Regions from separate parts of the Burkholderia sp. Bp9016 genome, predicted to be linked through region 2. Evidence: predicted binding sites of a transcription regulator. Region 2 holds the regulator's gene; the other holds the start of a gene.
What was found. The regulator LexA, encoded in region 2, represses DNA repair genes until DNA is damaged. The targets are predictions, from matches to a motif close to ACTGTATNNNNATACAGT.
Positions count from the first base shown of each region.

Region 1 (4,735 bases), on a different contig from region 2:
CGGCCCGTTGATGCCGCGCGCGCTGTAGTGCGATTCCCATCCGCCCGTCGTGACGATCATCATCGCGCGCTTGCCGGCGAACGAGCCTTCGCCGTAACGATCGCCCCAATGCCGGTCGGAATGCTCGCCGACGCCATATGCGAAACCGTACGCATACACACGCTCGACCCAGCCCTTCATGATCGCCGGCATCGAGAACCACCACAGCGGAAACTGCAGGATCACCGCGTCGGCCCACTTCAGCTTGTCCTGTTCGCGCGCGATGTCGTCGCGCTGCGTGCCCGTCTCGAACGCATGCTTCGAATCGAGCGCCGGATCGAAGCGCGCATCGGGCGCGCGGTCGGTCACGTCGTTCGCATCGAATGCGGCCTTCCAGTTCATCGCGTATAGATCGGTTACCTGCACGGCATGGCCCGCCGCTTCCAGATGTTCGACCGCAAAGTCCCGCAGCGCACCGTTCAGCGAGCGCGGTTCGGGATGGGCGTAGACGATCAGCACGTTCATGTTCACAGCTCCGTTGATTGATTGACTGCAGGATGCCGTCGCCGAAGGTATATTGGAAATGAATTCCAGATATTCCAGGTATAGCGATGAACAATCTCAGACGGCTGGACCTGAACCTGCTGGTCACGCTGGACGTGCTGCTCGCGGAGCACAACGTCACGCGCGCCGCCGAAAAACTGAACATATCGCAGCCGTCGGTCAGCGTGCAGTTGCAGAAGCTGCGCGACCTGTTCGGCGACCCGTTGCTGCTGCCTGGGCCGCGCGGCATGCGGCCGACCGCCCGCGCGGAAACGCTGCGCGAGCCGCTGCGGGTTGCGCTCGACGCGATCGAACACGCGGTGCTGACGGCTACGCCATTCGATCCGGCAACCGCGACGAATACCTGGCGTGTAGCCGCGACCGACTATGGCGAATCGACGATCGTCCTGCCCGCGCTGAATACGTTGCGTTCGGCTGCACCGGGGACGCGGCTCGCCGTCGTCGAACTCGTGCCGCCGCGCATCGAGCAGGAGGCGGAACGAAACGGGATCGACCTCGCGCTCCATACGACCGAAGGATCGCCGGAAGGAATGCGGCGCCTGCCGCTGTTCACGGAGCGATACGTGCTCGTCAGCCGCGCGGGGCATCCGAAGCTGAAGCGGCGTCCCACGCTCGCGCAGTTCGGCGCACTGGAACACGTGATCGTGTCGCCCGACGGCGGCGGCTTCTTCGGCGTCACGGACGAAGCGCTCGCGAAAGCGGGCGCTGCACGACGTGTCGTGCTGTCGGTTCCGCATTTCCTGTTCGTGCTGTCGGCCGTCGCCACCACCGACCTCGTCGCGATGCTGCCCGAGCGGCTGGTGCGCAACACGCCCGCGTTGCGCGTCGTGGAGGCGCCGGTCGAGGTTCCCGGCTACGAGATGTCGATGCTGTGGCACGAACGTGTGCATCGCGATCCGGCGCATCGATGGTTGCGCGAGACGATCGCCGCGTCGGTATGAATCGCTGGCCGCCGACCGTCCGAAACCGGCCGTCGCACACGTGTATTCATTCAGGGCTTGAAACCGCCACGAACACTGTATATATTTACAGTGCTTTTGCACCATTTGACCCGAATTCCGTCGGCCATGACGGACGGACTTTTGTGAGGCGACCATGTTCCAGTCATCCGCATTCGATCCCGAGCAACCCGGTTTCAACCCGGCCCATTTCGAACGTGCCGCGCAGCGGGCGGTCGTCGATCTGCAGCGTGTCGTCGGCGGCCCCGCGCAGCGCGCGCTCGGCCTGCGACGCCGCACCCATCCGGCCGCCGTCCGTACGATGAGCTGGCAGGCGCTGCTGAACGTCGAAGAGCTCGCGTTCTCGAATTCCGGTTTCCTGAGCCGCAACGACCCGACGGTCGTCGACGCGTTCATCCGGCTGCGCGACAGCCGGCTGGTGGCCGCGGACGTCGAGGAACCGGTCGACTGGCGTCGCGACGACGACGATCTGCCGGCTGTCTACCTGATCGTCAAGGCGATGCTCGAAGCAGAAGAGGAAGAACGGGCCGAAGCGGCCTGACGCGCATCGGCCGGTTGCGGGATCGCGTCGTCGCGTTGCACGGCGGCGCGGGATGTCCGTTCCGTTCTGCCGGCTGCACCGGAATGCCGATACACCGGCATGACAGTCGCGAAGCATCGCGCATGCAGACTACCGCCGCGCGACGACGCTTCGCGCCGATGCCCGAAGCAACGCCCGTTACAACCGCGCCGCGAGCCGCGCCCCCTGGTCGATCGCGCGCTTCGCATCGAGCTCGGCAGCCAGTTCCGCGCCGCCGATCAGGTGCACCGGGCGTCCGGCCGCCTGCAACGGCGCGAGCAGCGCGCGCTGCGGCTCCTGCCCCGTGCAGAGCACGATCGTATCGGCCTCGATGCACGCGGGATCGGTGCGCTGCTCGCCATACGACACGTGCAACCCGCGCGCATCGATCCGTTCGTAGTTCACGCCGCCGATCATCTTCACCTGCTTCATCTTCAGCGTCGCGCGGTGAATCCAGCCGGTCGTCTTGCCTAGCCCCTTGCCGAGCGGCGCGGCTTTACGCTGCAGCAGCGTCACTTCGCGAGCGGGCGGCGCGACCCGCGCACGCGTCACGCCGCCACGCGTCGCGGCCGGATCGGTCACTCCCCACTCGGCCTTCCATTCGTCCAGATCGAGCGTCGGCGACTCGCCGTCCTGCACCAGATATTCGGCGACATCGAAGCCGATCCCGCCCGCGCCGACCACCGCGACGCGCCGGCCGACCGGCTGCCGGCCGGCCAGCACGTCGATATAGCTGAGCACGTTCGGCCCGTCCTGCCCCGGAATCTTCGGATCGCGCGGCGCAACGCCGGTCGCGAGCACGATCTCGTCGTAGCCGCCCGCGATCAGGTCGCTCGCGTCGACACTCCGGTTCAGATGCAGATTCACGCCGGTCAGCTCGACTTGCCGGCCGAAGTAGCGCAGCGCTTCATCGAACTCTTCCTTGCCCGGAATCCGCTTCGCCATGTTGAACTGGCCGCCGATCTCCGCCGCCGCATCGAACAGGTCGACCTGATGCCCGCGCTGCGCGAGCACGGTCGAGCACGCGAGCCCAGCCGGGCCCGCACCCACCACCGCGATACGCTTCGGCCGCTGCGCACGCGTGTAGGTCAGCTCCGTCTCGTGACAGGCACGCGGATTCAGCAGGCACGACGCAATCTTGTTCTTGAACGCGTGGTCGAGACACGCCTGATTGCAGCCGATGCAGGTGTTGATCTCGTCCGCGCGACCCTGCGCGGCCTTGATGACGAACTCGGCATCCGCAAGCAGCGGCCGCGCCATCGACACCATGTCCGCGCAACCGTCGGCGAGAATCTGCTCGGCCACTTCGGGCCGGTTGATCCGGTTGGTCGTCACGAGCGGGATGCCGACTTCGCCCTTCATCTTCTTCGTCACCCATGCGAACGCACCGCGCGGCACCGACGTCGCGATCGTCGGCACGCGTGCCTCGTGCCAGCCGATTCCCGTGTTGATGATTGTCGCGCCCGCTCGCTCCACCGCCTTCGCGAGCTGAACGGTCTCGCTCCAGTCGCTGCCGTCCGGGATCAGGTCGAGCATCGACAACCGGTAGATCAGGATGAAGTCGCGCCCGACGGCTTCGCGCGTGCGCTCGACGATCTCGATCGGCAGGCGGATGCGATTCTCGTACGAACCGCCCCACTGATCGGTGCGCTTGTTGGTATGCATCGAGATGAACTGGTTGATCAGGTAGCCCTCGGAGCCCATGATCTCGACGCCGTCGTAGCCGGCTTCGCGCGCGAGTTGCGCGCAACGGACGAACGCGCGGATCTGACGCTCGACGCCGCGCGCGCCGAGTTCGTGCGGCGTGAACGGCGAGATCGGCGACTTGATCTTCGACGGCGCGACCGCGAACGGGTGATAGCCGTAGCGGCCGGTATGCAGGATCTGCAACGCGATCTTGCCGTCGTCCGCATGCACGGCATCGGTGATCACGCGGTGGCGCCGCGCACCGGCCGACGTCATTAGCGTGCCGCCGAACGGCTTGGTCCAGCCGGCCACGTTCGGCGCGAAGCCGCCGGTCACGATCAGCCCGACGCCGCCGCGCGCGCGTTCGGCGAAATAGTCGGCAAGCCGCGGCAGCGTCTTGCGGCTGTCCTCGAGGCCGGTGTGCATCGAGCCCATCAGCACGCGGTTCTTCAGCGTGGTGAAGCCGAGGTCGAGCGGCGCGAGCAGGTGGGGAAACGAAGTCGTCATGATGATTCTGCCGGTAAGCGATGCGTATCATCGTAGGCCGCGCGCCGCCTTGAACGTGAGGGGGCAAACAGCCATAATGCTTGTCATTTTCGGCCAAAACGACATGACTTCCCCGCCACGCAAGGACCACCTCGGGCTGCGCCGGCCGACGATTCCGGTCGCCTATACGCGCCTGCTCCTGCAGGCGCTGGCCGCGCGCGGCGTCGACCTGGCCGCGGTACGCGCCGGCACCGGGCTGCGCGACGCGGTACTGGCCGAACCGGATGCGCGCGTCGCGCCGTCGCAATGGGGGCGGCTCGTGCTCAACGCGATCGAGATCGGCGGCGACGCCGGCATCGGGCTCGCGTTCGGGCTGCTGCTGAAGCCGACGGTGCACGGCTTTCTCGGCTACGCAACGCTGACCGCGCGGGACATCCGCGAAGCGCTGATCGTCACGCAACGCTACTTCCGGATGCGCAACCGTCAATATCGTCTGACCTAT
Region 1 covers NZ_QTPY01000004.1:339,928-344,662, forward strand. Annotated here, with positions in the region: gene DIE13_RS07680 (NAD(P)H-dependent oxidoreductase) at 1-504, opposite strand, end outside; gene DIE13_RS07685 (LysR family transcriptional regulator) at 591-1,484, shown strand; gene DIE13_RS07690 (DUF2471 family protein) at 1,639-2,043, shown strand; gene DIE13_RS07695 (NADPH-dependent 2,4-dienoyl-CoA reductase) at 2,221-4,254, opposite strand; gene DIE13_RS07700 (AraC family transcriptional regulator) at 4,331-4,735, shown strand, end outside.
Region 1: DIE13_RS07690 (DUF2471 family protein) is a predicted target of LexA. The motif match lies at 1,559-1,576, and genes of this name have one in related genera.

Region 2 (4,735 bases):
GCGGGTCTGCTGACCGACGTCGCATGCGGCCGTTTCGAGGAAACGGCCCGCGAGATTCTGCAGGAAGGCGTGAACTGGCTGCGCGAGCGCGGCGTTCAGGCCGAAGGCCATTTCGCGTTCGGTTATCCGATCGACGAAATCGCGAATCTCGCAACCGAATTGCAGGCGGATCTCGTCGTCGTCGGCCATCGGTGCCGCAGCGGGTTGTCGAGATGGTGGATGGGGTCGGGCAACACGCAACTGCTCGATCGCGTGAACTGCAGCATTCTGGTTGCGTGTTCGTCGGCCGAAGAGCAAAAGGCCGAGATTGCGCGCGAGCGCGAAGCGGCGACCACGAGCGGCAAGTGACGCAATGATGACGTGACCGACTGACTCGACCGGCGATTCACGTCGGTCACGCGCTGTGCCGTATCGGCGGCATGCACATCGATTGCGATCGATTACGCGTGCAGGTCGATCTCGGACAGCTTCCACGAGAATAGACCGAAGCGATGAAAGATCGCCGCATAGCGTGTGCCGTCGCCGCTGCGCTGGTAGGTCACGACAAATTCATCGATATTCCGGTAGCCGGCGCTCGTTTGCTGCGGATGGCCTGCATTGCTCGCACCGGCCGGTGCGGACGACGGCGCCGGTGCCGTAGCAGCAGGGGGAGCGGCGTTGCTGCCGGGTGCGGGTGCGCTCGCCGGCGCGGCCGGTTCATTGCCAGCAGTCGTGCCCGGAGGCGGACCAGACCATTCAGGCGGGCGTTCGCCCGGATTGCCTCGCGGCGGTATGCCACTCATCAGCGCCGCCACGCCTTCCGGTGTCGCATATGCGTCGACCAGCGGGCCGATCAATGCGGACCCGATCAATGCGCCGATCACCGCGAACGGATTGTTCTTTTTGACCGAGTCGATCCGGCGCATCAACTCTTCCGTGACTTGCTGCTTCAGGCTGATGCGCAGGGACGGGAAATCGACATACTCACTGACCGCTTGCGCATCGCGCGCGTCGATCGCCGATTTCAGGCGACCGAGCGCGACGTACGGCGATGCGTACGCGTAGCCGATCGCCGCAATGACGACGACGGCCAGCGCGACGATCAGCAAGGGTTTGAGCCGCGACGTGCGGCCCGGCGATTCAGTCACGATGCCTCCGGTGCGGACAGGTTCCGCAATCAGAGACCGCCTTGCTGGGCTGATCGTTCCTCTGCGATGCAGCGATCGATCATCCGGCACACGGCGTCGATCGTGCCGACCATGATCAGCCGCGACCGGCCGTGATACACGCGCACGGGCGCGCGGCGCGCCGGCTCGGCGTGATTCAGGCCCGCGTTCAGCGATACCCGTGCAAACGCGGGCAGCGCTGACGGCAGCAGCGACGCCTGCCGTTCAACTGCGACTTCTTGGCTCGCCACGGGCGCTGCAGCGGACAGCGGCGCGCAGGGCGTGCGGCCGCGCAGGTGACGCAGGCGACCGAATTGACGGAAAGGCAGCAGACGGGCAAGGCGTTCCATGGAGTTCTCCTCAGCGAGACTGATTGTCAGAGTTCGCCCGAGCGGATCAGCCCGACGGCGATGCCTTCCAGCGCAAACTCCGCGCTGCCGGCCTTGACGAAGATGTTTTCGTAATCCGGGTTCTCCGCGATCAGCTCGAGGCCGCCGGGCCGGCGCATCAGGCGCTTGACCGTGACGTCGTCGCCCAGACGCGCGACGATGATCTGGCCGTCCTTCGCTTCGGTGCGCTTCTGCACCGCGAGCAAATCGCCATCGAGAATGCCGGCATCGCGCATCGACAGGCCGCGGACCTTCAGCAGGTAGTCCGGCTTGCTGGTGAACAGCGCGGGATCGCATGCGTAATGCTGCGAGATATGTTCCTGCGCGAGGATCGGGCTACCGGCCGCGACGCGGCCGACAAGCGGCAGCGACAGTTGCATCAGGCCGGCATGCGGCAGCGTGAACTGGTGCGGTGCGTCGTCGAGGCCGAGCAGGCGGATGCCGCGCGAGGCGCCGGCGGCCAGCTCGATCACGCCCTTGCGCGCCAGCGCACGCAGATGTTCCTCGGCTGCATTCGGCGAGCTGAAACCCAGTTCGGCCGCGATCTCGGCGCGCGTGGGCGGGAATCCGGAGCGCTCGATCGCGCGGCGGATCAAGTCGAACACTTGCTGCTGACGGGCAGTGAGTTTGGTCATGGCTGAACTGTATGGATAGACAGTGAGCTGTATTTTTATACAGTACTCCGCGAATTTCAAGTGTTACTTGAGGTTCGACGCGATCGCGCCGATTCCGGCGCGATGTCGCGACGTCCGGACGCCGGTTCGTCTGCCGCAACCGTCCGTCCAGTATGCGTTAGCACTTTTGAGTATTAAAAAATGAAGAACGATTATTTTTAATCATGTAACCCGTTCGTTAGACTGGCTCGACATCGCAATACCGACAACACTGGAGAACCAAGGATGGCGAAGCGCAATACGGGGCTGGCGGGCGGAGTGGGCCGCCTGATCGCAACACTCGCGCTGGGCGCGGCGGCGGCGCTGGGCGTCGCGACGCATGCCCAGGCCGATACGACGTTCCTGAACGTGTCGTACGACCCGACGCGCGAGCTGTATCAGGACTTCAACCAGGCGTTCGGCAAGGAGTGGAAGGCGAAGACGGGCGAGACGGTCAACTTCAAGCAGTCGCACGGCGGCTCGGGTGCGCAGGCGCGCTCGGTGCTCGACGGCCTGCAGGCCGACGTCGTCACGTTGGCGCTCGCGTACGACATCGACGCGCTCGCGAACAAGGGGCTCATCAACAAGGACTGGCAAAAGCGCCTGCCGGACAACGCGTCGCCGTACACGTCGACGATCGTGTTCCTGGTGCGCAAGGGCAACCCGAAGGGGATCAAGGACTGGGACGACCTGACCAAGCCGGGTATCTCGATCGTCACGCCGAACCCGAAGACGTCGGGCGGCGCACGCTGGAACTACCTCGCCGCGTGGGCGTATGCCGTGCACAAGCCGGGCGGCAACGAGCAGACGGCGAAGGAATTCGTGACGAAGCTGTACAGGAACGCCGGCGTGCTCGATTCGGGCGCGCGGGGTGCGACGACGAGCTTCGTGCAGCGCGGGATCGGCGACGTGCTGATCGCATGGGAAAACGAGGCGTTCCTGTCGATCAAGGAATTTGGCACCGACAAGTTCGAGATCGTCGTGCCGTCGGTGAGCATCCTGGCCGAGCCGCCCGTCGCGGTGGTGGACAAGGTGGTCGACAAGAAGGGCACGCGCAAGCTGGCCGAGGCCTACCTGAACTTCCTGTACAGCCCGCAGGGCCAGGAGATCGCGGCACGCAACTACTACCGTCCGCGCTCGAAGAACGTGCCGGCGGAGCTGACCAAGCAGTTCCCGAAGCTGAAGCTGTACACGGTCGACGACACGTTCGGCGGCTGGACGAATGCGCAGAAGACGCATTTCGCGGATGGCGGCGTGTTCGATTCGATTTACAAGCCGCAGTAACGCCACGCAACGAACCATAACGACAGCGGCGCGCCACGACAGCGCGCCGCATCCTCGACGGCCTGCCGGCGCGACTCCCCGCGCCGGCATTTGCGTCGGACCCGTGAGCAGCATCGACCCAGCAAGAGCATCCGATGACGACGTACACCTTTCGCAAGCCGAGCGCGCTGCCCGGTTTCGGCGTGACACTCGGCATCACGGTGGCCTATTTGAGCCTCGTGGTGCTGATCCCGCTCGCCGCCACGTTCCTGAAGACCGCGACGCTGTCGTGGGACCAGTTCGTCACCGCCGTCACGTCGCCGCGCGTTCTCGCGTCGTACCGGCTGACGTTCGCCTCCGCCCTGGGCGGCGCCGTGATCAACGCCGTGTTCGGCTTTCTCGTCGCGTGGGTGCTGGTGCGCTACACGTTCCCGTTCAAGCGCCTCATCGACGCGATCGTCGACCTGCCGTTCGCGCTGCCGACGTCGGTCGCCGGCATCTCGCTCGCGGCCGTCTATGCGACCAACGGCTGGGTCGGCCAGTATCTCGCGCCGTTCGGCATCAAGATCGCGTTCACGCCGGTCGGCGTGCTGGTCGCGCTGACCTTCATCGGGCTGCCGTTCGTCGTGCGCACAGTGCAGCCGGTGCTGGAGGATTTCGAGCGCGAGCAGGAAGAGGCCGCCGCATGCCTCGGCGCATCGCGCTGGCTCACGTTCCGTCGCGTCGTGCTGCCGGCCGTGCTGCCTGCGCTGCTCACCGGCTTCGCGCTCGCGTTCGCGCGTGCGCTCGGCGAATACGGGTCGGTGATCTTCATCGCCGGTAACGTGCCGATGAAATCCGAGATCACGTCGCTGCTCATCATCACGAAACTCGAGCAGTACGACTACGCGGGCGCCACCGCGCTGGCGGTCGTGATGCTGGTCGTGTCGTTCCTGATGCTGTTGTTGATCAACACGCTGCAGTGGTATCTGCAGCGCAGGACGAGCAAGGGGGCGAGCGGCCCCGCGCCGACGACCGTCACCGTTGCCGCAGCAGGAGGCCAGCAATGAGCCAGGAGTCCACCGCCGTGCTGAACAATCCGTCCGCGGCGCTCGCGCGCGCCGCGAAACAGCTCGATCCCGTCAGCGAGCCGCGCGCCGTGCGCTGGCTGCTGATCGGCGTTGCGCTGGCGTTCCTCGCGTTTTTCCTCGTCGTGCCGCTCGCCGCGGTGTTCGTCGAGGCGCTGCGCAAGGGCGTCGGCTTCTATTTCGAATCGCTCGCCGATCCCGACGCGTGGTCGGCGATC
Region 2 covers NZ_QTPY01000002.1:139,499-144,233, reverse strand. Annotated here, with positions in the region: gene DIE13_RS03040 (universal stress protein) at 1-348, shown strand, start outside; gene DIE13_RS03035 (DUF2939 domain-containing protein) at 441-1,127, opposite strand; gene DIE13_RS03030 (hypothetical protein) at 1,157-1,495, opposite strand; gene lexA (transcriptional repressor LexA) at 1,522-2,169, opposite strand; gene DIE13_RS03015 (sulfate ABC transporter substrate-binding protein) at 2,434-3,471, shown strand; gene cysT (sulfate ABC transporter permease subunit CysT) at 3,606-4,499, shown strand; gene cysW (sulfate ABC transporter permease subunit CysW) at 4,496-4,735, shown strand, end outside.